Regions from separate parts of the Mesorhizobium sp. W050 genome, predicted to be linked through region 1. Evidence: predicted binding sites of a transcription regulator. Region 1 holds the regulator's gene; each other region holds the start of a gene.
The links. The regulator PhoB, encoded in region 1, activates phosphate uptake and scavenging genes when phosphate is short. The targets are predictions, from matches to a motif close to TGTCATNNANCTGTCAT.

Region 1 (5,407 bases):
GGCGCGATGGCCGAGCATTTCAACACCGGCCTGTTCAGCTATGGCGCCTCCAGCCGGCCCGAGACGTCGGGCATGGGCGTGGCCATCATCGGTTCGTTCTACATGATGGTGATCGTGCTTTTGCTGGCGCTGCCGATCGGCGTCGCCGCCTCGATCTATCTCGAGGAGTTCGCCAAGAAGAACCGCTTTACGGACCTGATCGAAGTCAACATCAACAATCTCGCGGCGGTGCCGTCGATCGTCTTCGGTCTGCTTGGCCTTGCCGTGTTCATCAACTTCCTCGGCATGCCGCGCTCGGCTTCCTTCGTCGGCGGCCTGGTGCTGACCTTGATGACGCTGCCGACCATCATCATCGCGACGCGCGCCGCCCTTGCCGCGGTGCCGCCGTCGATCCGCTCGGCAGCGCTCGGGCTCGGCGCCTCCAAGATGCAGATGGTGTTCCACCACATCCTGCCGCTTGCCGCCCCAGGCATCCTTACCGGCACCATCATCGGCCTGGCGCGTGCGCTCGGCGAGACAGCACCGCTGCTCTTGATCGGCATGGTCGCTTTCGTCGCCGATTATCCGACGACGCCTTTCGATCCGGCGACCGCGCTGCCGGTGCAGATCTACATGTGGGCAAACGAGGCTGAGCGCGCTTTTGTCGAGCGCATGTCCGGCGCCATCATCATCCTGCTCGTCTTCCTCATGGCCATGAACATCACCGCGATCGTGCTTCGGCGCCGGTTCGAGCGGCGCTGGTAGAAAAAAGGCAATTTGGTATGAACATCATGACCGAACAGTCCCTTGAGAATGCAGTGGGCGACAAAATGAACGCCAAGTCGAACGAAGTCATCAAGATGCGCGGCGACAAGGTCGGCGTCTTCTACGGCGAGAAGCAGGCGTTGTTCGACGTCAATCTCGACGTCCGCCAGAACCAGGTGACGGCGCTGATCGGCCCGTCCGGCTGCGGCAAGTCGACCTTCCTGCGCTGCCTCAACCGCATGAACGACACCATCGATTCGGCGCGGGTGACCGGCAAGATCACGCTCGATGAAGACGACATCTACGACAAGAACATCGATGTCGTCGAACTGCGCGCCCGCGTCGGCATGGTGTTCCAGAAACCCAACCCGTTCCCGAAGTCGATCTACGAGAACGTCGCCTACGGCCCGCGCATCCATGGGCTGGCCAAGCGCAAGTCCGACATGGACCAGATCGTCGAGCAGAGCCTGAAGAAGGCTGCGATCTGGAACGAGGTCAAGGACCGCCTGCAGGAGCCCGGCACCGGCCTGTCCGGCGGCCAGCAGCAGCGCCTGTGCATCGCGCGCGCCATCGCCGTGTCGCCGGAGGTGATCCTGATGGACGAGCCCTGCTCGGCGCTCGATCCGATCGCCACCGCCCGTGTCGAGGAGCTGATCGACGAACTGCGCCAGAACTACACGATCGTCATCGTCACCCACTCGATGCAGCAGGCGGCGCGCGTGTCGCAGCGCACGGCGATGTTCCATCTCGGCTATCTCGTCGAGGAGGGCGCCACCGACAAGATGTTCACCAACCCCGACGACAAGCGCACCCAGGACTACATTACCGGCCGCTTCGGCTGAGCCGTCCGGCGGGTGAATTTTCAGGCACGAGGACCAAGATCATGGGTGAACATACCGTCGCCTCCTTCGATGAAGAGCTCGGGCAGATCAGCAAGCTGATACGCGACATGGGCGATCTGGCCGGCTCGATGGTCAGCGGCTCGACCAAGGCGCTGCTCAATTCGGACAATGCGCTGGCACAGCGTGTCGTGTCCGACGACGCCATCATGGATGCGCGCCAGCGCGAACTGGACGACCGCGCCATCACGCTGATCGCCAAGCGTCAGCCGATGGCCAACGATCTGCGCGCCGTGGTCGGCTCGATCCGCATGGCGGGCGACCTCGAGCGCATCGGCGACCTCGCCAAGAACATCGCCAAACGCGTCGGCACCGTGGGCTTGAGCGTCACGCCGCGCGACCTCTCGCACTCCATCGACGCCATGGCGCAGCTGGTGCTGATCCAGGTGCAAGGCGTCGTCGAGGAATATGCCGCCACCGATGCGGCAGCGCTTGCAAAACTCAGGAATGACGACGAGCGCATCGACGTCAAATACACGTCCGTGTTTCGTGAGCTCTTGACCTACATGATGGAAGACCCTCGCAACATCACCGCCTGCACGCATCTCTTGTTCTGCGCCAAGAATCTTGAGCGCATCGGCGATCATGTCACCAACATCGCCGAAAATGCGTATTATGTGCTGACCGGCCAGCAACTGCCCGCCAATCGTCCGAAGCAGGACGAGACGGCGATGGCCATGCCGGCCTGATGAGGGTGAACTGCCGATGATCGCGCCACGCATCATGGTCGTGGAGGACGAGGAGCCGCTAGGCGTGCTCCTCCGCTACAACCTCGAATCCGAAGGCTATCACGTCGAGGTGGTGACACGCGGCGACGAGGCCGAGATCCGCCTGCAGGAAAACGTGCCCGATCTCCTGGTGCTCGACTGGATGGTGCCCGCTGTTTCCGGCATCGAGCTCTGCCGGCGGCTTAGAGTGCGGCCCGAAACCGAGCGGCTGCCGATCATCATGCTGACCGCGCGCAGTGAGGAAAGCGATCGCGTGCGCGGCCTGTCCACCGGTGCCGACGACTATCTGGTCAAGCCATTCTCGACGCCGGAGTTCATGGCGCGCGTGAAGGCGCTGCTGCGCCGGGCCAAGCCGGAAGTGCTGTCCAGCGTGCTCAAGGTCGGCGACATCGTGCTCGACCGCGAGTCGCACCGTGTCTACCGCAAGAAGAGCGAGATCAGGCTCGGACCGACCGAGTTCCGGCTGCTCGAATTCATGATGCGCCATCCCGGCCGCGTGTTCTCGCGCAGCCAGCTGCTCGACAATGTCTGGGGCGAGACGATCTACATCGACGAGCGAACCGTCGACGTCCATGTCGGGCGCTTACGCAAAGCGGTCAACAACGGCCGCATGCCGGATGTCATCCGTACCATTCGCGGCGCCGGCTACGCGATCAGGGAAGACTAGGATGCTGCGCGTCGCGCCGTTGCCGGCCATTCAGGCGACATGCTTGCCGGATTTGGCCTGAATGCCCGGCGCGAAAATCTCCTGATCGACGAAGCCGAGCGCGCGCATGGCACAGCCTTCGCGGATCAGCGGCAGCTCGTTGGGCTCGGTGTCGAAGGAGATCGACTTCGAGTGCTGGCCGCCGGCGGTCTGGGCGATCGCTTCGCGCAATGCCGGCTCGATCAGGTCGAAGGCGGCGGCGCTGACGCCAACCATGGCGACAGGCGCCGGGTCGATCAGCGCAAACAGGCTGCCGAGGCCGAAGCCGAGCGCCTCACCGGCCTTGCGATAGGCTTCGCGCTCCGGGCCATCGGTTTCGCGGGCGCGCGCGGCGAGTGCGCGCATATCAGCGTCGCCGATATCGACCGGCTCGGCATCTTCGCTCATCATTTTGGCGCTGCGCCAGATGGCGTAGTTTCCGGCATAGGCCTCGACGCAGCCGCGCCGCCCGCAGCGGCAGAGCGCGCCGCCCGGACGGTGGATCATGTGGCCGAACTCGCCGCCCGAGGAATGGGTGCCGGTGAACAGTTCGCCTTTCAGCACCAGCCCCATGCCGATGCCGTGCGACAAGAGGATCGCGATGAAATTGTCGCGGTAGCGCTCGGGCTGGCGCCATTGCAGGGCCACCGCCATCATATTGCAGTCGTTCTCCATGGTGGCAGGAATGCCGAATTCCGCTTCCAACATGTCGGCGAAGGCAATGTCGGTCAGTGGCGTGATTGGCGACCACAGCATGGCCCGCGCCTGCGAATCGGTGATGCCCTGGATGCCCATGGCAATGCGGGCGATGCTCTGGACATCGAGGTCCGGGTCCGCGAGACGCCGCCCGACGATTGCTACGCATTCGCCGATCAGCTCGTCGCGCGGCATGGTCAGCGTGTCGAGCCGGCGCTGTTCTTCCGCGACCACCTGGCCGGCATAGTCGGTGACGGTGACGGAGAGGAAGTTCAGCGACAGCACCACGGTCATGACCGCCGCCGCTTCCGGGTTGAGGCCAAGGCCGACCTGCGGCCGGCCGCGTTTCAGCGAGCCGGTCTCGCCAGGCTTGCCTTCAATCAGGATGCCTTCTTGAATTAGATCAGACGAGATTGCCGATATCGTCGAATGGCTGAGGCCGGTGGTCGCCGCAATCTCGGTCCGCGACGGCTGGCCGGCCCGGCGCACGGCCGAAATCACCATCGCACGGTTGCGACGGCGCAGATCGTCGTGGCGGATCCCAACCGACATTTGTTTTCCTCCCGGCCTCCTCGCGCCTCATGATAGTGTTCGACGGCACCAGCCAAATATTGGCAGACGCCGGCAGCCCTGTCATTGTTTATTGCGGAGCTCGAAAAAATTCGGCAACGCCATCAGAATCCATCAGAATCGATGTTGACAGCGCCTTATCATTGAACCAGTATTTTTTCGAGGCTCGAAAAAATAGGGCCTCCGTGTGCCGGCCCTCGGGCCAGTTTTGTCGCGCCGCACCCGGCGCAGGGAGGATTATGATGAACAGATTTGCAGCCGCCATGCTGGCGGGTGTCGCCATGTCGCTGGCGCTGATGTCGGTCGCGCAGGCGAAGGACAAGGTCATCGGCGTGTCGTGGTCGAACTTCCAGGAAGAGCGCTGGAAGACCGACGAGGCGGCGATGAAAACGGCGATCGAAGCCGCCGGCGACAAGTACATTTCGGCCGACGCGCAGTCCAATCCCGGCAAGCAGCTGACCGACGTCGAAAGCCTGATCTCGCAGGGCGCCAACTCGCTGATCATCCTGGCGCAGGACGCCTCGGCCATCGGCCCGGCGGTGCAGAAGGCGCTGGACGAAGGCATTCCGGTCGTCGGCTATGATCGCCTGATCGAGAACAAGGACGTCTTCTACCTGACCTTCGACAACAAGGAAGTCGGCCGCATGCAGGCCCGCGAAGTGTTCAAGGCGAAGCCCGAAGGCAACTATGTCTTCATCAAGGGCTCGGGCTCGGATCCGAATGCCGATTTCCTGTTCTCGGGCTCGATGGAAGTGCTCAAGGAAGCCATCGACTCGGGCAAGATCAAGAATGTCGGCGAGGCCTATACCGATGGCTGGCTGCCGGCCAACGCCCAGAAGAACATGGAACAGTTCCTGACCGCCAATGACAACAAGGTCGATGCCGTGGTTGCGGCCAATGACGGCACCGCCGGCGGCGTTGTCGCCGCGCTGACGGCGCAGGGCCTTGCCGGAACGGTTCCGGTCTCGGGCCAGGACGGCGACCATGCCGCCCTGAACCGCATCGCGCTCGGCACGCAGACGGTGTCGGTGTGGAAGGACGCGCGCGAACTCGGCAAGAACGCCGCCGAGATCGCCTCGCAGCTT
Region 2 (5,407 bases), 860 kb from region 1:
GCGCTGGGCGAGACGCTCGGCGAGGATTTCCGGCGAGGCGGTGATCTCGACGACAGCCAGATTGGCATAGCGCTCCCGCAGCACCGGGATGACTGCGCGCGAGACATTGGCGACCGCGACATAGCCGTTGGCGATGGACGAGTCGACATCGGCCGGAATGCCGTAGCGCAGGCCGTGCGCCTCCCAGGAAATGGCGAAGGCGCCGTCGGCCTCGGCTTCGACAAAGGCCGCGTCGGCCAGCGTGTCGTGATCCTCGCTTGCCGCATCGCTCGGCCTGGTGATGACCCGGCGGACGAACTCCAGCCTCGTCTCGTCGGCAAACAAGGTGCGGGCATAACCGATTACCGTATCCTTGCCGGCGCCACTCGGGCCGACGACGGCGACAAACACGCCGTTGCGGAGCGGAAAGGCCTCGCTGCTGAGTTCGCGCTCGATCGACGCCGAGACCATCAGGCGACCCGGCGCCCTTGGCGCCAGACAGTGCGCACGACCGGCACATGGTCGTCGACGCGCACACGCACGAGGTCGGCGCGGCGGCCCTGTTCGATGACGCCGCGGTCGTTTAGGCCGATCGCCTCGGCCGGATTCTTCGACACCATCGCAACCGCCTGCGGCAGGGAAATGCCCTCAACGACGTCGCCGAGGAAGAAGGCCGACTGGATCAGGCTGAAGGGAATGTAGTCGGACGACAATATGTCGAGCAGGCCGTCGCCGGCCAGCGTGCGGGCCGAGACGTTGCCCGAATGCGAGGAGCCGCGCATGACGTTGGGCGCGCCCATCAGCACGCCGAGCCCGGCATCCTTCGAGGCCTTGGCGGCTTCCAGCGTGGTCGGGAATTCCGCGACGCGCACGCCCTGCTCGATCGCTTCGTCGACATGGCCCGATGTGGCGTCGTCATGGCTCGCCAGCACAATGCCCCGCTCGTTGCAGGCGGCTGATATCGCCACCCGGTTCGGTCCCGAATTCTTCGCTGATTCCGACATCCGCTTTTCGCAGAACAATTGGAAGTCGCGATCGGTCAGCTTCAGCTTGCGCTGGTAGTAATAGGCGTAGGTCTCGAGATTGACGAACTGGCGCTGTCCCGGCGCATGGTCCATCAGCGAGGCCAGTTTGACCCGCTCGTCGCCATCGAAATTGGCGAAAGCCCGCAAGCAATCCGGCGCCGAGACCTCGCAGCGCAGGTGCAAGAAATGGTCGGCCCGCAACCGGTCTTTCGCGACGCTGTCCTCGATCGCGCCGGCGAGCTTGCGGATGTCGTCGCAGGTAATATCCGCGTCCTCGTCCATGCCGACACGCAAAGCGTCGAGCACGGTGGTGATGCCGGCGGTGGCCACCTGCGCGTCATGGGCAAGGACGGCGGCGATCGGGTTCCAGCGCACTTTCGGGCGCGGCGCATAGTGGCCTTCGAGATGGTCAGTGTGCAGCTCGACCAGGCCGGGAATGATGTAGTCGCCGCCCATGTCCTCGCCGCCCATGCCCCCGCCGGTGTGGCCGGTGCCGGCGTCGACGCCGGAGATAAAACCGTCGCGCAGCACGAGCGACCCTTCGACGATCTCGTCGGCAAGCACGATGCGGGCGTTGTGGAGAACAGTTTCGGCGGTCATTTCAGGCGGTCCCTGGTTACTCGGACGAATTGCGGTTAGGCGGTTTTTCGGGCAGCGCGGCGGCCGAGCGCATGATGCGAAAGCACCATGAACGGAGCGCCCGGTTCGGTTTCGACGAACAGCGTCAGCGCATCCACCAGCACCGGCTGCTGCAGCACATCGGCGAACAGGCTGTCGATTGCCGCGCGCAGACGTTGGCTTTCCTGCGGCCCGGCCCGGCCGGACAGCGTCATGTGGAAGCGAAAGGTCTCGAACACGTAGGGGTAGCCCCACTGACAGAGATTGCGGAACTCGGCCGGTTTCAGCGAATCCGGGCTGCGCCGTTCGATTTCCGCTTCGGTGAGCGGCGCGCGAAAACGGTCGAAGCTAAGCACGACATCATCGGCGAAACGGTTGAGCGGCGGCAGCGGACCTTCCGGCACCAAAGCGAAGAAACCATCGATCTGGCTGACGACCAGGCGCGGGATGGTGACCGTCGGCGTTGCTTTGGCAAAGGCGTCCAGCGCCGCGCGCAACGAGCTTTCGGTTTCGTTGGCGGCCAACCGGAAGGGCGCTTTCAGCGTCGCATGAAAACCGTAGCGCCGCGCCGATGCGGTGTGAAAGGCGACTTCGGCCGCCGACAGCTCGCCCACCGCCTCGACCGGCCTGGTGGCGGCGCCAAAGGGGTCGCGACCCAGCCAGTTGGCGGCGATCCGCGCCAACGGCTCGTCCTGCCTCGGGGTGAAATAGATGGCGTAGCGCATCGAAAAAAATCCTCGTCAGCCCGCTGCCATAGGTGATTTCCATGACGGATTGACGAAGCTTATGCGAGTTTTCGAAGGCAAATCGACCCCATGGATCGTTAGCCGACGATTTTTCTTCCGGCGCAAGCGAAGGCCGATCAGGCCTTCATGAGCCATTCGTGCTCGGGCGCGTTGTGGAACTTCCACGTCCGCTTCGGCCCGGCCATGACGTTAAGGTAATAGAGGTCGTAGCCGTGACAGGCCGCGCACGGATGATAGCCCTTGGGCACCAGCACGACATCGCCGTCCTCGATCGCCATCGCCTCGTCCAGTTCGCGGGCGCCCGACTTGTCGGCGTCGGTGTAGACGCGCTGGAAGGCAAAGCCCTGCGGCGGGTTGAGGCGGTGGTAATAGGTTTCCTCAAGATAGGATTCGGCCGGCAGATTGTCCTGATCGTGCTTGTGCGGCGGGTAGCTCGATGTGTGGCCACCGGGCGTGATGACCTCGACCACCAGCAGCGAGTCGGCGGGCTTGCCCTCGGGCAATATGTTGGTGACGTAGCGCGTGTTGGTGCCTTTGCCCCGAGTCTCCTGGCCGAGGTCGTCGGGTGCGATGACGCGAACGGGCAAGCCGCCGCCCAGGCCCGGCGCCGAGCAGACCGCGAGTTCGAGATCGGTGTCGGCGGTGACCGACCAGTCCGAACCCTCCGGAATATAGACCGACCACGGCTTGCCCTCGAAGGGCGACATGCGCTCGCCGAGCAGGCCAAGTTCCCGGCCGCCGGCCCTTGCCGTGCCCTTGCCGGTGACGAACACCAGGCAGACTTCGCGATCCTGCGTCTTGCCGGATGCGGTCTCGCCCGGCTTCAGGCGGTGCAGGTCGAAGCCGACATAGGTCCATCCGGCGCTTTTGGGCGTGACATGGGCGACGCGGCCATGGCCCTTGTCGGCTTTGACGAGCAGTTTCGACATGTTTTGTCTCCTATCGCAAGTCTTCGAGGTCGGCCTCTCAACTTCGTCATCCTAGGGCGAAGCAGGAGCGAAGCTCCGTCGCGAAGACCCTAGGATGACGAAGCTAGGGACGTTCCGACCAATCACCGACGTAGGCGATAAGCCAGGTGTCGAGTGTCCGACCCGCAAGCTCCTTCCGAGCCGCGGCCGCTTCATTCCTTCGGTTCGGCGTCCGCCTTCGCTTCGCCGGTCTTCGGTCGATCAGGCGCAGCCTTGCTCTCCTCCACCGGCTTGTAAAGATAGAAGAACTGCCACACCGCGTAGCCAGCAAAGCCGAGCGCGATAACACCCCAGAACGGCGTGCCGGAGGCGAATTCTATTCCCGCCCAGATCACGCAGACGGCGACGACGGCAACGCGCCGCCACAGCGGCCGGAAGAACGGGTGCTCGTAATCCTTCATTGGATCGCCTCAGGCATTGGGAAAACCCTGCGTTTCCACCGTGTAGCCGGCCGCCGTCATCACCCGCATCAGCTCCCTGTAACCCACTTGGGCCATCTTCAGCGGCGGGTTCTTTTTCGGGTCCTGCTCGGCCTCGACGACGAACCAGCCTTCATAGCCATGGTCGGCGAAGCGCTGCACGATGGCGCCGAAATCGAGCGAACCGTCGCCAGGCACCGTGAAGGCACCGAGCGCCACGGCGTCGAGAAAGGACTGCTTCGTGCGGTCGAGCCCGTCGATCACGCCCATGCGCACATCCTTCACATGGACATGGCTGATGCGCTTGTGGTGGTTGTCGATGGCGCGCAGCACATCGCCACCGGCAAAGGCGAGATGCCCTGCATCGAGCAGCAACGGAATGCCTTCGCCGGAATGGCGCATGAAGGCATCGAGCTCCGGCTCGGTCTCGACCACCGCCGCCATGTGATGGTGATAGGACAGCGGCATGCCTTGCTCTGCGCACCATTCGCCGAACTCGGTGAGGCGCCTGGCATAGGCCTTCATTTCGTCGTTCGACAATTTCGGCTTGGTGGCGAGAGGCTTGGAGCGATCACCCTGGATCGAGCGGCCGACCTCGCCATAGACGATGCAAGGCGCATTCACCGCCTTGAACAGGTCGATCATCGGCTGGATGCGATCCCTGTTCTTGCCCATATCCTCATCAACCAGCGTGCCGGAGAACCAGCCGCCGCACAGCGTCACGTCGGCCTTTTTCAGGATCGGCAGCATGATTTCGGGCTCGTTTGGGAAACGCCGGCCCATTTCCATGCCGGTGAAGCCGGCAGAGCGCGACTGGCGCAGGCACTCTTCCAGCGAGACGTCGTCGCTGAGTTCGGCAAGATCATCGTTCCACCACGCAATGGGGGACATGCCCAGTTTGGCTTTCAAGTTTTAGCTCCGGTTTCTTGTTCACCCTCCCGTTGTGGGGAGGGTCGCTGCGAAGCAGCGGGGTGGGGTGCGGCGCCAGACCCCCACCCGGACCTTCGGTCCGACCTCCCCACAAGGGGGAGGTAGGGGGCAGCGCTGACTTAGCATCAATCGCCAATAGTCTGCATCTGCCGCTTTTCGTCATAGGCCTTGCGGGCTGCGTTGACCTGCGGCCGTGCGGAGACTTCCGGCACCGCGACATCCCACCAATGGCCGCCGGCATCGGTGGAAATCAGCGGGTCGGTGTCGATGACCAGCACGGTGGTGCGGTCGTTGGTTTTCGATTTTTGCAGCGCGGTCTCCAGGCCGGTGATCGACGGCACCTTCTCGGCAATAGCGCCCATGCTCGCCGCATGCGCGGCGAAGTCGATGTCGGGCAGGATCTCGTGGCGCGCGTCCTTCAGGAGGTTGTTGAAGTTGGCGCCGCCGGTGGCCATCTGCAGCCGGTTGATGCAGCCATAACCCCTGTTGTCGAGCACCACTATGGTCAGCTTCAGGCCGAGCATCACCGACGTGGCGATTTCGGAATTCATCATGAGGTATGAGCCGTCCCCGACCATGACGACGACCTCCTGGTCGGGCTTGGCCATCTTGGCGCCGAGCCCGCCGGCAATCTCGTAGCCCATGGTCGAGAAGCCATATTCGCCATGGTACGAGCCGGGCGCGCCTGCCTGCCAGAGCTTGTGCAACTCGCCCGGCAGGCC
Region 3 (5,407 bases), 3.3 Mb from region 1:
GGCCGACCAGCGGCGCGGTATCGAGACCGGCCAGTTCTTCCTCACCGACCGAAAAGGCCATGACCGGGATGTCCTCGGCCTTGATGCCCTGGTTGCCGAGTTCCTTGTAGAACGGAACGTTGGCGTCGCCATTGACGGTCGAGACGACGGCGGTCTTCTTGCCGGCCGAGCCGAATTTCTTGATTGCGGAGACTTCGGTCTGCCAGTCGGAGAAGCCGAACGGCGTGTAGTTGACCATGATGTCTTCGGCGGCGACGCCCTTGGCCTTCAGATAGGCCTCGAGGATTTTGTTGGTGGTTCGGGGATAGACGTAGTCGGTGCCTTCCAGCACCCAGCGCTTCACCGAGCCACCGTCCTCGCTCATGAGATAATCGACGGCAGGAATCGCCTGCTGGTTCGGGGCGGCGCCGGTGTAGAACACGTTGCGCTCGCTTTCCTCGCCCTCATACTGGACGGGGTAGAACAGGATGTTGTCGAGTTCCGAGAACACCGGCAACACCGATTTGCGCGACACCGAGGTCCAGCAGCCGAACACGGCGGCGACCTTGTCCTTCGAGATCAGCTCGCGCGCCTTTTCGGCAAAGAGCGGCCAGTTGGAGGCCGGATCGACAACGACCGCCTCGAGCTTCTTGCCGAGCAGACCGCCCTTGGCATTCTGCTCTTCGATGAGCATCAGCATGGCGTCTTTCAGCGTCGTCTCCGAAATCGCCATGGTCCCCGATAGCGAATGCAGAATGCCGACCTTGATCGTGTCTTCGGCGGCCTTGGCCGGAGACGACATCGACAGGCCGGCGGCGATCACGCCCGCCGAAAACATTTTTGTTATTGTGGAGAAATTACCCCTCATACCGAAGACTCCCAAGCTGTTTGATTGCACCGCGACAATGCAAAGCAACTGCCGTGCCAAACGCGAAGGCGCCGCTCACAAAGATGGAATAGCCGAGCGTTATCAGCCGGTTGGTATATTAGCCTGGAGAAACAAAAAGGCAGCCGGTAAAAATTGATTGAGGCAAATTTGCGCAGCGCACACCACTTTTGCCTAATTTTCGCCCAATTGAGACAAATGCCTAGTTTTTGATCTCCGGCCGTGGGTTCCGGGCGAACAATGTTGCGGCACCGCGCAAAAATAGGGCAAGCTCGCCCTTCAAAAGAGAGACGTCATGACATCTCGCATCTCACGCATTTCCTGCATCCTGCTGCTGATGGCAACGAGCGGCGCCGCGCGCGCCGATTTCAGCGAGGGCAAACTTCCTGACGGCACCTATCATTGCGAGGTCTATTTGCTCGGCGCCTTCCTCAACCTCGGCGACATCACTATCAAGGGCAATGTCTATACCGGCCCGGTGACGTTCGGAACGGCGCTGCAAGGCTACAACTATCAGATGAACGCCAATGGCGAGATCACCTGGCTCGGGCCGCTGGGCGGCTATACCACCGGTGGCAACTCCGTCTCCATGACACAGGCAACACTGGACGGCGAGACCGCCCCGTCATTCGACATCATTCTGAAGCAGCCCGACGGCGCCTTCACCGCCTCGACCTGCACCAAGGGCTGAGCGATGCGTAGTGCCGCGCCCAGTTGCGGCAAAACCTTCCTCTTATGTCATGTGAATGTTGCCTAAGCAGACTAGGGGCAACGGTGCGCCGTAACATCCACCCTGAGAGGCAGACACCATGGCCAATACACCGTCTTCATCCTCCCCCGTCATCCGCGAAATCATTGCCGAGCGCGTCTCGCGCCGGTCTCTTTTGAAAGGCAGCCTCGCCTCCGGCGCGCTGATTGCCGGCGGCAGCTTTGTCGGCTCCTTGTTTGCCGGCGAAACGCATGCCGCCGCAACGCAGTCGACGCTCGGCTTTCCCGAGCTGAAGCGGGTCTACGACAAGACCCATGCCGCCGCCGAAGGCTATGAGACGACCATCGTCGCGCGCTGGGGCGATCCGCTTGCAGCTGGCCTCGCCGAATTCGACGGCAACAAGGTCGCGGCGGAGGAACAGGAAAAGCGCTTCGGCTACAATTGCGACTACATCGCCTTCATGCCGCTGCCGAAGGGCACGGTGAATTCTGATCATGGCCTGCTCTGCGTCAACAACGAATACATCTCGCCCAATGTGATGTTTCCGGGGATGACCGAGGGCGATGCCGGCAAGACGATGACCAGGGAACAGGTCGATCTCGGCATGGCCGCGATGGGCCATTCGATCGTCGAGGTGCAATTGAAGGACGGCAAGTGGGAAACCGTAGCCGACAGTCCGCTGAACCGCCGCATCACCGCCAACACCGAAATGACCGTTTCCGGACCGGTTGCCGGCCATGCGCTGATGAAGACCTCGGCCGACGCGACTGGCACCAAAGTGCTCGGCACCAGCTACAACTGCAGCGGCGGTTTCACCCCCTGGGGTACGGTGCTGACCTGCGAGGAAGGCGTGTCCGACATTTTCGGCGGCGACCCGAAAAGGGCGCCGACCGCCGACCTGCTTGACCGTTACGGCTTCGACGGCTCCGATATCTATGGCCGCGGCCGCTTCCATGACCGCTTCAACCTCGACAAGGAACCGAACGAGGCCAACCGCTTCGACTGGGTGGTCGAGATCGACCCTTACGATCCTCAGTCCAGGCCGGTGAAGCGCACGGCACTTGGCCGCATGTCGCATGAGGCCTCGACCGTGGTCCTCAACAAGGACGGCCGCGTTGTCGTCTATATGGGTGATGACGACTATTTCGAATACATGTACCGCTTCGTCTCGGCCAAGGCCTATGATAGGGCCAATCCGGCCTCCGGCGCCGATCTGCTCGACGATGGCGTGCTGTCGGTCGCCCGCTTCGATGCCGATGGCTCGATGACGTGGCTGCCGCTGGTGCACGGCCAGGGCAAGCTTACCGCCGAGAACGGTTTTGCCGACCAGGCCGAGGTGCTGTTGAAGACGCGGTTTGCGGCAGATGCGCTCGGCGCCACGCCGATGGACCGGCCAGAGGACATCGAGACCAATCCGGTGACCGGCCGCGTCTATGCGGTGATGACCAAGAACAAGAAGCGCGACCAGTCGAAGGTCAATCCGGCCAACACGCGGCCGGAAAATCTCTGGGGCCATATTGTCGAACTGATCCCGCCTGGCGGCCGCGGCGCGGACGCCGACCACAGGGCCGAAAACTATGCCTGGGACCTGTTCGTGCTCTGCGGCAACCCGAAAGATGCCAAGGTCGGCGCCACTTTTCATCCGGATACGTCGGACAATGGCTGGTTCGTCTGCCCCGACAACATCACCTTCGACCCGGCGGGGCGGCTGTGGGTGGCGACGGACGGCGCCAATGATTTCGACCTGCCGGACGGCGTCTATGGCGTCGACACCGAAGGTGCGGCGCGCGGCCTGCCGAAGCTGCTGTTCACCTGCCCGCATGGCGCCGAAGCGACCGGCCCATGCTTCACGCCGGACGGCACGACTTTGTTCCTGTCGGTGCAGCACCCTGCGGAAGATGCAGAGACGCTCGACAAGGCGCAGACGCTGTGGCCCGACTTCAGGGATGGCCAGCTGCCGCGACCGTCCGTCGTCGCCATCCGCCGCAAGGACGGACAGCCGGTCGGCGCATAGTGAGTCCTAGGAAAAAAGGGCGGAACGCGCCATGCGCGTTCCGCGTAGCGATCCCGGAGGACGGCTCAGATCGTCTTGGCCGACATTTGCGAAGCGATGTATTCGGCCTGGCGGATAGCCAGCGACACGATCGTCAGCGTCGGATTTTCAGCCGCACCGGTGGTGAACTGGCTGCCGTCCGACACGAACAGGTTTTTGATGTCGTGCGCTTGGCCGTGCTTGTTGACGACGCCGTCTTCCGCCTTTTCGCTCATCCGGTTTGTGCCGAGATTGTGGGTTGAGGGATAGGGCGGCGTCGGGAAGGAGCGCGTCGCGCCGACCGCATCGTAAAGCGCTGTGGCCTGCTTGTAGGCATGGTTGCGCATCGCCGTGTCGTTGGGATGATCATCGAAATGCACGTCCGCGATCGGCATACCGTGCGCGTCCTTCTCGTCCTTGTGCAGCGTGACGCGGTTTTCCGCGCGCGGCATGTCCTCGCCGACGATCCACAGGCCAGCCATGTGATCATAGTGGTCGAGCGCGGTGGTGAATGAACGGCCCCAGCTGCCGGGATTGAGGAAGGCGGCCATGAAGGGCAAGCCGAGCGACAGCGTCTCGAATTCATAGCCGCCGACAAAGCCGCGTGAGGGATCGTGCCGCGCCTCGTCGCGGATAATGCCGGCCATGGTGGTGCCGCGATACATATGCACCGGTTGGTCGAAAATGGCGTAGAACGAACCGGTGGTGTGGCGCATGTAGTTCTTGCCGACCTGCCCCGACGAATTGGCAAGCCCTTGCGGAAACTTCGCTGACTCGGAGTTTAGCAGCAGGCGCGGGCTTTCGATCGAGTTGCCGGCGACGGCGACAATGCGGGCCTTCTGTTCCTGCAGCTTGCCGTCCTTGTCGGCATAGACGACGCCGGTCACCTTGCCTGAGGCGTCGTGGTTGATCTTGATCGCCATGGCATTCGGCCGGACTTCGAGATGGCCGGTGGCCTCGCCCTTGGGGATCTCGGTATAGAGCGTCGACCATTTGGCGCCCCATTTGCAGCCCTGGAAGCAGAAGCCGGTCTGTTGGCAGGAGTTGCGGTCGTCCCGCTCGACCGAATTGATTGCCATGTTGCCGGTATGACATTCCTTATAGCCGAGCTTGTCGGCGCCGGCCTTGAGCACCTTGAAATTGTTGTTGCCGGGCAGGCGCGGCCAGCCATTGGTGCCGGTGACGCCCATCTTGGCTTCCGCCTTGGCGTAGTACGGCTCCATCTCGGCCAATGTGACCGGCCAGTCCAGCAGGTTGGCGCCTTCCAGCTTGCCGTAGGTCGAGAGCGTCCTGAACTCATGCTCCTGGAAGCGCAGCGAGGCGCCGGCCCAGTGCGTGGTCGAGCCGCCGACCGATTTGACGATCCAGGCCGGCAAACTGGGGAAATCCTTCGACACCCGCCAGTCGCCTGAGGTTGTGCGCTTGTCCGTCCAGGCGAGCTGGCTGAAGGAACCCCACTCGTCGTTGATGAAATCCTCGTATTCGTGGCGCGCGCCGGCCTCGAGGATGACGACATCGACGCCTTTCTGGGCGAGTTCGTTGCCGAGCGTGCCGCCGCCGGCGCCGGAGCCGATGATCACGACCACGCCGTCGTTGTTGAGATCAAATGAAGCTGCCATGGTTTCCTCCCATGAATTCCTGTTTGCGGGGTTTCAGAACGACGGAAGGGCTCAGAGCCACTCTATGTCGTCGAAACCGCGCGCGATGTAGCCGCCCTTGGAGTAGGATTCGCCCTCGTAGCCGAAAATCGGCCACACCTCCTGCTGGTTGTAGAGGCTGACGACGAGGCCGCCGCGGATGG
Region 4 (5,407 bases), 2.9 Mb from region 1:
TGCTTTGGTTCGATCGGCTTTCCGCTCAAATAGAATACGTCGCAGTCGTTAAACACGACCCCATCGGGGTCGACTGACTGCAGAACTTCCTTCAGGCGCTCGGATACAAGCCAGTAACAATGAAAATCTTCTAAGTCTTTTGGTGGCCTGCAATAGGCTGTCGCTTAAGGCCGTAGCCTGGGCGTCTCCGGGTACTCAGGAAAGCCGTATCCCCCAAACTCCGTCGGCCCGAGCAGTATGCGGGGTGGCGGCACCAAAGCTTGGGCGTTTTCCAGCTGAAGACAATGGGACCCGCCGCGATATGTCGGTCCGATCTGGAAGAATTTTCCATGTTTCTTGAATTTCGCCTCTTTGCGGAAAACCCGCTCTGGGACTTGAGCTGGCCTATTCTGCGGGCGGTTCCGGTTGGCAAACAGTTTTGCAATGAGTGAAATAATGGTCACGTGCGCGCCTGCTCAGTTTACCGACTTTCGAGTTCAAGACTAAATCGCGTGAGAGTACCCGTCCACCTGCTTCGCGCCCGAAGTGGCGCAAATGCTGAAGGGTTAGCCGGAACCCTGATACACCGGGTTCCGGCTTTTCCTCACGCCTTCGGCAAATAAGGGATCGTTCCAGCGAGATCGGTATCGTCGATCAGTTGGAAGCGGCTGTCGCTGCCCTTCCGGCGCTCCGCCACAAACGGAGCGTATTGCGGATCGTTGGTGAAGGCTTCGGCTGCCTTTGCCGACGGAAACGCCATGATGGCGATCAGGCTGGTGTCGAGCGGCTTGCCCTCCAGCGTCTTCACATTGCCGCTGCGGGCGAGATACTTGCCGCCATGCTTGTGGACGAGGTCATGCACCGAAGCGGCATAGGCCGGCACCCATTTGTCGTCCTTCACCTTGATGTCTGCGATCACGTAAGCGGTCATTGTCCAACTCCTCATGGATCGGCACCGGACTGCCCGGTGACGTGACCGCTGCCTCGCATGGCGGCGCCGGACCGCTCCAGTCACAGAACTGTACCGGGGGTGCCAGTACAGCTTCTGTACTGGCTGAACTCAGGTTTTCTGAATAAGGTCCGGCAACATCTTTTGGAGCTCACCACATGACACAAGCCGGTTACAAGCAATTCTGCCCGCTCTCCATGGCCGCCGAGCTGCTCTGCACACGCTGGACCATGGTGCTGCTGCGCGAACTGGTGGCGGGATCGACCCGCTTCAACGATTTGCGCCGCGGCGTGCCGAAAATGTCGCCAACCCTTCTGTCGCAACGGCTTAGGGATCTCGAAGCGGGAGGCATCGTCGAGCGGACCGAGATCGCGACCGAGAAGGGCGTGTTCGAATACCGGCTGACCGAGGCGGGCCGGGATTTGCGCCCGGTTGTCGAGGCGATGGGGTTTTGGGGCCAGAAATGGGTCGAGGCCAGGCTGTCGCTCAAAAACCTCGATCCGTCGCTGCTGATGTGGGACATGCGGCGCAATCTGAACCCCAGTCCGCTGCCGGACGGGCGCACTGTGATACAATTCCTGTACCATGACCTGCCGGCGTCAAAACGATCGTGGTGGCTGATCGTCGAAAAGCAGGGCGAGGTCGATCTTTGCTGGTACGATCCGGGCTTCGACGTCGATCTCTACGTCTCGACCGATCTGTGCACCATGACCTCGATCTGGATGGGGCTGACGACAGTTCACAAGGAACGCGACAAGATCAGCCTGACCGGCGATCTCGACGTCGCCGGCAAGATGCAGATCTGGCTTGGGCTCAGCCCGTTTGCGGTGATGCCGAAGCGCGTGGCGGCTTGAGGTCCCTGCGCATTCCACAGATCGGCTTGCCTCTAAAAATACTAGTTTCAAAATGCAATCAGTTTGAATACTGATTGCAAATCACAACTGGTCACCGAAAGGGAGTCTCCATGTCCAAACTTCGCGTCAATGCCTTCACCTTGTCGCTCGACGGTTTCGGCGCCGGTCCTGACCAGGACCTGCAAAATCCGCTCGGCGTTGGTGGCGAATATCTGCACAAATGGATGACCGGCACCCGCACCTTCCATGAGATGGTCGGCAAGGATGGCGGCACCACCGATGTGGACGACCGGTTCACTGTCCGCAGCTTCGACAATGTCGGGGCCTGGATCCTCGGCCGCAACATGTTCGGCCCAATCCGCGGCGAATGGCCAGACGAGAGCTGGAAAGGCTGGTGGGGCGACAACCCGCCCTATCACGTGCCGACCTTCGTGCTGACCCACTACAAGCGCGACCCCATTGTGATGGAAGGCGGCACCGTTTTCCACTTCGTTGCCGGCGGCATCCACGCCGCGCTCGAACAAGCAAAGGCCGCGGCCGGCGGCAAGGATGTCCGCGTCGGCGGCGGCGTTTCCACCATCCGGCAATATCTGCAAGAGAAGCTCATCGACGAGTTGCATCTGGCGGTGTCGCCGGTGTTGCTCGGGAGGGGCGAGAGCCTGTTTGCCGGGCTGGATATGCTGAAGCTGGGTTACCAGTGCACCGAGCAGGTGGCGACAGCGCTCGCCACGCATGTGACGATCAAGCGGGTGTAGTGGCGAAGTGATAGGCGCAGGCTTCTTTCTCCCCGTTCTACGGGGAGAAATGCCCGGCAGGCAATGAGGGGCAGCGCTGCTTTTGGAGGTTAGCAACGTCCGACGACTGTGAATTCGCCGATGCCGGCGCTGCCCCTCATCCGCCCTTCGGGCACCTTCTCCCCGTGAAACGGGGAGAAGGAAAAGTGCTCAATACTTCTCCGGCACGTAAAGCTCGCGCGGCAGGACCTGGCGCTCGTACTCCGGGTTGAACACCCGCTCGGGCAGCGTGATTTCTTCGTGCGGCACGTCCTCATAGGGCAGCTGTTTGAGGAGATGGTCGATGCAGTTCAGCCGCGCCCGCTTCTTGTCGTTGCCTTCGACGATGTACCACGGTGCCTCTGGGATGTTGGTGCGGGCAAACGTCTCTTCCTTGGCCTTGGTGTACTGCTCCCAGCGCACGCGCGACTGCAGGTCCATCGGCGACAGCTTCCACTGCTTCATCGGATCGTGGATGCGCATCATGAAGCGCGTCTGCTGTTCCTCGTCGGTGATCGAGAACCAGTATTTGACCAGCGTGACGCCGGAGCGGACCAGCATGCGCTCGAACTCCGGCACGTCGCGGAAGAACTCTTCGACCTGATCGGGTTCGGCAAAGCCCATCACCCGCTCGACGCCGGAGCGGTTGTACCAGGAGCGGTCGAACAGCACGATCTCGCCGCCGGCCGGCAGATGCGGCACGTAGCGCTGGAAATACCATTGTGACTTTTCGCGCTCGGTCGGCGCCGGCAGCGCCACGACGCGGCAGATGCGCGGGTTGAGGCGCTGGGTGATGCGCTTGATGACGCCGCCCTTGCCGGCGGAATCACGGCCCTCGAAAACCACCACTAGCTTCTTCTTGTGGTAGGCAACCCAGGACTGCAGCTTGATCAGTTCCGACTGCAAGCCGATCAGGTCGCGGAAATACTGCATGCGATCGATCGACGGCGGATGCGCGTTCTTGTAGATCTTGGCGATCTCCAACGACAGCGCCGGCTCCGAGATTTCCAGCTCATAGTCCTCGTCGAGCGTGTCGGCGAGTTCGGCTTCCAGCCAATCCCTGGCCGCAGAATTCTGCTTTAGCTCATTCATTTCCACTGCTCCGCTTGCCGGCTGACATGAAACCCTGAGCCGACTTGATATAGGCCGGCAATGACGGTTTTATTGCAAGCCGCCGGCCAGCCGGTCTTCACTGCAAAGCAGCGAGGCATTGCCGATCCAGCGCCCTGGCATGGCGACAAGCCGCTCAAATTGTCCTACAAATAGCGGACCCGTTCGGGCTTCCCCGCCCTTTCCTGCTAAAACCGCCTCCCCACCAAAACTACGAGGATCAGACATGGAATACCGCACGCTTGGCCGTTCCGGCTTGAAAGTTTCGGCGCTGACCTTGGGAACCATGACCTTCGGCGGCAGCGGGCCGTTCGCTGCCGTCGGCAATTCCGATCTCGCGGAGGCCTCGCGCATCATCGACACTTGCATCGATGCCGGCATCAATCTCATCGACACCGCCAATGTCTATTCCAACGGTCTGTCGGAAGAGATCATCGGCGAGGCGCTCGGCGGCAAGCGCAAGAACGACGTGCTGATCGCCTCCAAAGCGCGCATGCGGATCGGCAAGGGCCCCAATGACGAAGGCCTGTCGCGCCATCATCTGATCCGCGAATGCGAGAAGAGCCTGAAGCGCCTCAGGACCGATGTCATCGACATCTATTTCCTGCACGAATGGGACGGCGCGACGCCGCTCGAGGAAACCATCGCCGCGCTCGACACGCTGGTTGCCCAGGGCAAGATCCGCTATGTCGGCTGCTCCAACTATTCCGGCTGGCAGGTCATGAAGGCGCTCGGCATCAGCGACAGCCAGCACCAGCCGCGCTTCGTCACCCAGCAGATCCACTACACGCTGGAAGCACGCGAGGCCGAGTATGAGCTCTTGCCGATCTCGGTCGACCAGGGCCTTGGCGTTTTGGTGTGGAGCCCGCTCGCCGGCGGCCTGCTGTCGGGAAAATACCGCCGCGACAGTCCGACGGCGCGCCAGATCGGCGGCTGGTCGGAACCCCCGATCCGCGACGAGGATCGGCTGTGGCGGATCGTCGACGTGCTGGTCGACATCGGTGCGGCACGCGGCGTTTCGGCGGCCCAGGTGGCGCTGGCCTGGCTGCTCGGCCGGCCAGCCGTCAGTTCGCTGGTGATCGGCGCACGCAATGAGTCCCAGTTGAAAGACAATCTCGCCGCGGCAAGCCTGACGCTGTCCTTTGATGAATGCCAGCGTCTCGATGCCGTCAGCCGGCCGCCGGTGCTCTATCCCTACTGGCACCAGCAGTTTACGGCGAAGGACCGCTTCGGCGCGGCCGATCTGGTTATGGACCGCAGCGTCATCTGACTTAAGGGCGCCGGAAGCCGCTAGCCCGCGATAAACCGCCAGACCTGCGGATCGGGCTCGATCTGGCCGCTGAGCACGAAATATTTGTAGAGCACGAGCAGGCAGATCGCCTGCTCGGCCCCCTCGTCGGCGAATTTGCGGCAATACGCGTTGGCCGCCGCAACGATGCGCTGGGCCTCGGCCGGATGCTGCTCGAGATGATGCACCCGCTCGGCCAGATCGCTGAAGTCGGGCGCCAGCGGCACATAATGGACATCGGGCTCGAGCTGCCCCTCGGCGAACCAGGTCTCGTAAGTCGGCGGCGGCATCAGGCAGAGCGAGTTCGAGCTCATGATCCATTTCAGATTGGTCGCGACATCATTGCCTTCGAGCGAGATGATGTAGCGGTAGCGGCGCTGCTGATCGATGCTGAGATAGGGCTTGCGGTATTCCGCCGGTGCTGTCGCCCTCGGCGTGCCGACATCGCAGAACG

Region 2: a site for PhoB is predicted at 2,389-2,405, ahead of ACYG9Y_RS24005 (DUF1045 domain-containing protein). Genes of this name have one in related genera too.
Region 3: a site for PhoB is predicted at 1,602-1,618, ahead of ACYG9Y_RS12505 (PhoX family protein). Genes of this name have one in related genera too.
Region 4: a site for PhoB is predicted at 3,708-3,724, ahead of ppk2 (polyphosphate kinase 2). Genes of this name have one in related genera too.

What each region holds. Positions count from the first base shown of each region.
Region 1 covers NZ_JBTTIH010000001.1:5,851,804-5,857,210, forward strand. Annotated here, with positions in the region: gene pstA (phosphate ABC transporter permease PstA) at 1-744, shown strand, start outside; gene pstB (phosphate ABC transporter ATP-binding protein PstB) at 762-1,586, shown strand; gene phoU (phosphate signaling complex protein PhoU) at 1,628-2,332, shown strand; gene phoB (phosphate regulon transcriptional regulator PhoB) at 2,349-3,038, shown strand; gene ACYG9Y_RS28345 (ROK family protein) at 3,069-4,304, opposite strand; gene xylF (D-xylose ABC transporter substrate-binding protein) at 4,565-5,407, shown strand, end outside.
Region 2 covers NZ_JBTTIH010000001.1:4,995,643-5,001,049, forward strand. Annotated here, with positions in the region: gene phnN (phosphonate metabolism protein/1,5-bisphosphokinase (PRPP-forming) PhnN) at 1-453, opposite strand, end outside; gene ACYG9Y_RS24000 (alpha-D-ribose 1-methylphosphonate 5-triphosphate diphosphatase) at 450-1,604, opposite strand; gene ACYG9Y_RS24005 (DUF1045 domain-containing protein) at 1,640-2,347, opposite strand; gene iolB (5-deoxy-glucuronate isomerase) at 2,485-3,297, opposite strand; gene ACYG9Y_RS24015 (hypothetical protein) at 3,489-3,737, opposite strand; gene iolE (myo-inosose-2 dehydratase) at 3,747-4,664, opposite strand; gene iolD (3D-(3,5/4)-trihydroxycyclohexane-1,2-dione acylhydrolase (decyclizing)) at 4,811-5,407, opposite strand, start outside.
Region 3 covers NZ_JBTTIH010000001.1:2,570,828-2,576,234, forward strand. Annotated here, with positions in the region: gene urtA (urea ABC transporter substrate-binding protein) at 1-847, opposite strand, end outside; gene ACYG9Y_RS12500 (hypothetical protein) at 1,161-1,556, shown strand; gene ACYG9Y_RS12505 (PhoX family protein) at 1,675-3,588, shown strand; gene ACYG9Y_RS12510 (GMC family oxidoreductase) at 3,654-5,225, opposite strand; gene ACYG9Y_RS12515 (twin-arginine translocation pathway signal) at 5,277-5,407, opposite strand, start outside.
Region 4 covers NZ_JBTTIH010000001.1:2,948,795-2,954,201, forward strand. Annotated here, with positions in the region: partial or broken gene ACYG9Y_RS14320 (imm11 family protein) at 1-137, opposite strand, end outside; gene ACYG9Y_RS14325 (DUF1330 domain-containing protein) at 584-910, opposite strand; gene ACYG9Y_RS14330 (winged helix-turn-helix transcriptional regulator) at 1,087-1,782, shown strand; gene ACYG9Y_RS14335 (dihydrofolate reductase family protein) at 1,893-2,537, shown strand; gene ppk2 (polyphosphate kinase 2) at 2,727-3,647, opposite strand; gene ACYG9Y_RS14345 (aldo/keto reductase) at 3,892-4,935, shown strand; gene ACYG9Y_RS14350 (glycosyl transferase family 90) at 4,956-5,407, opposite strand, start outside.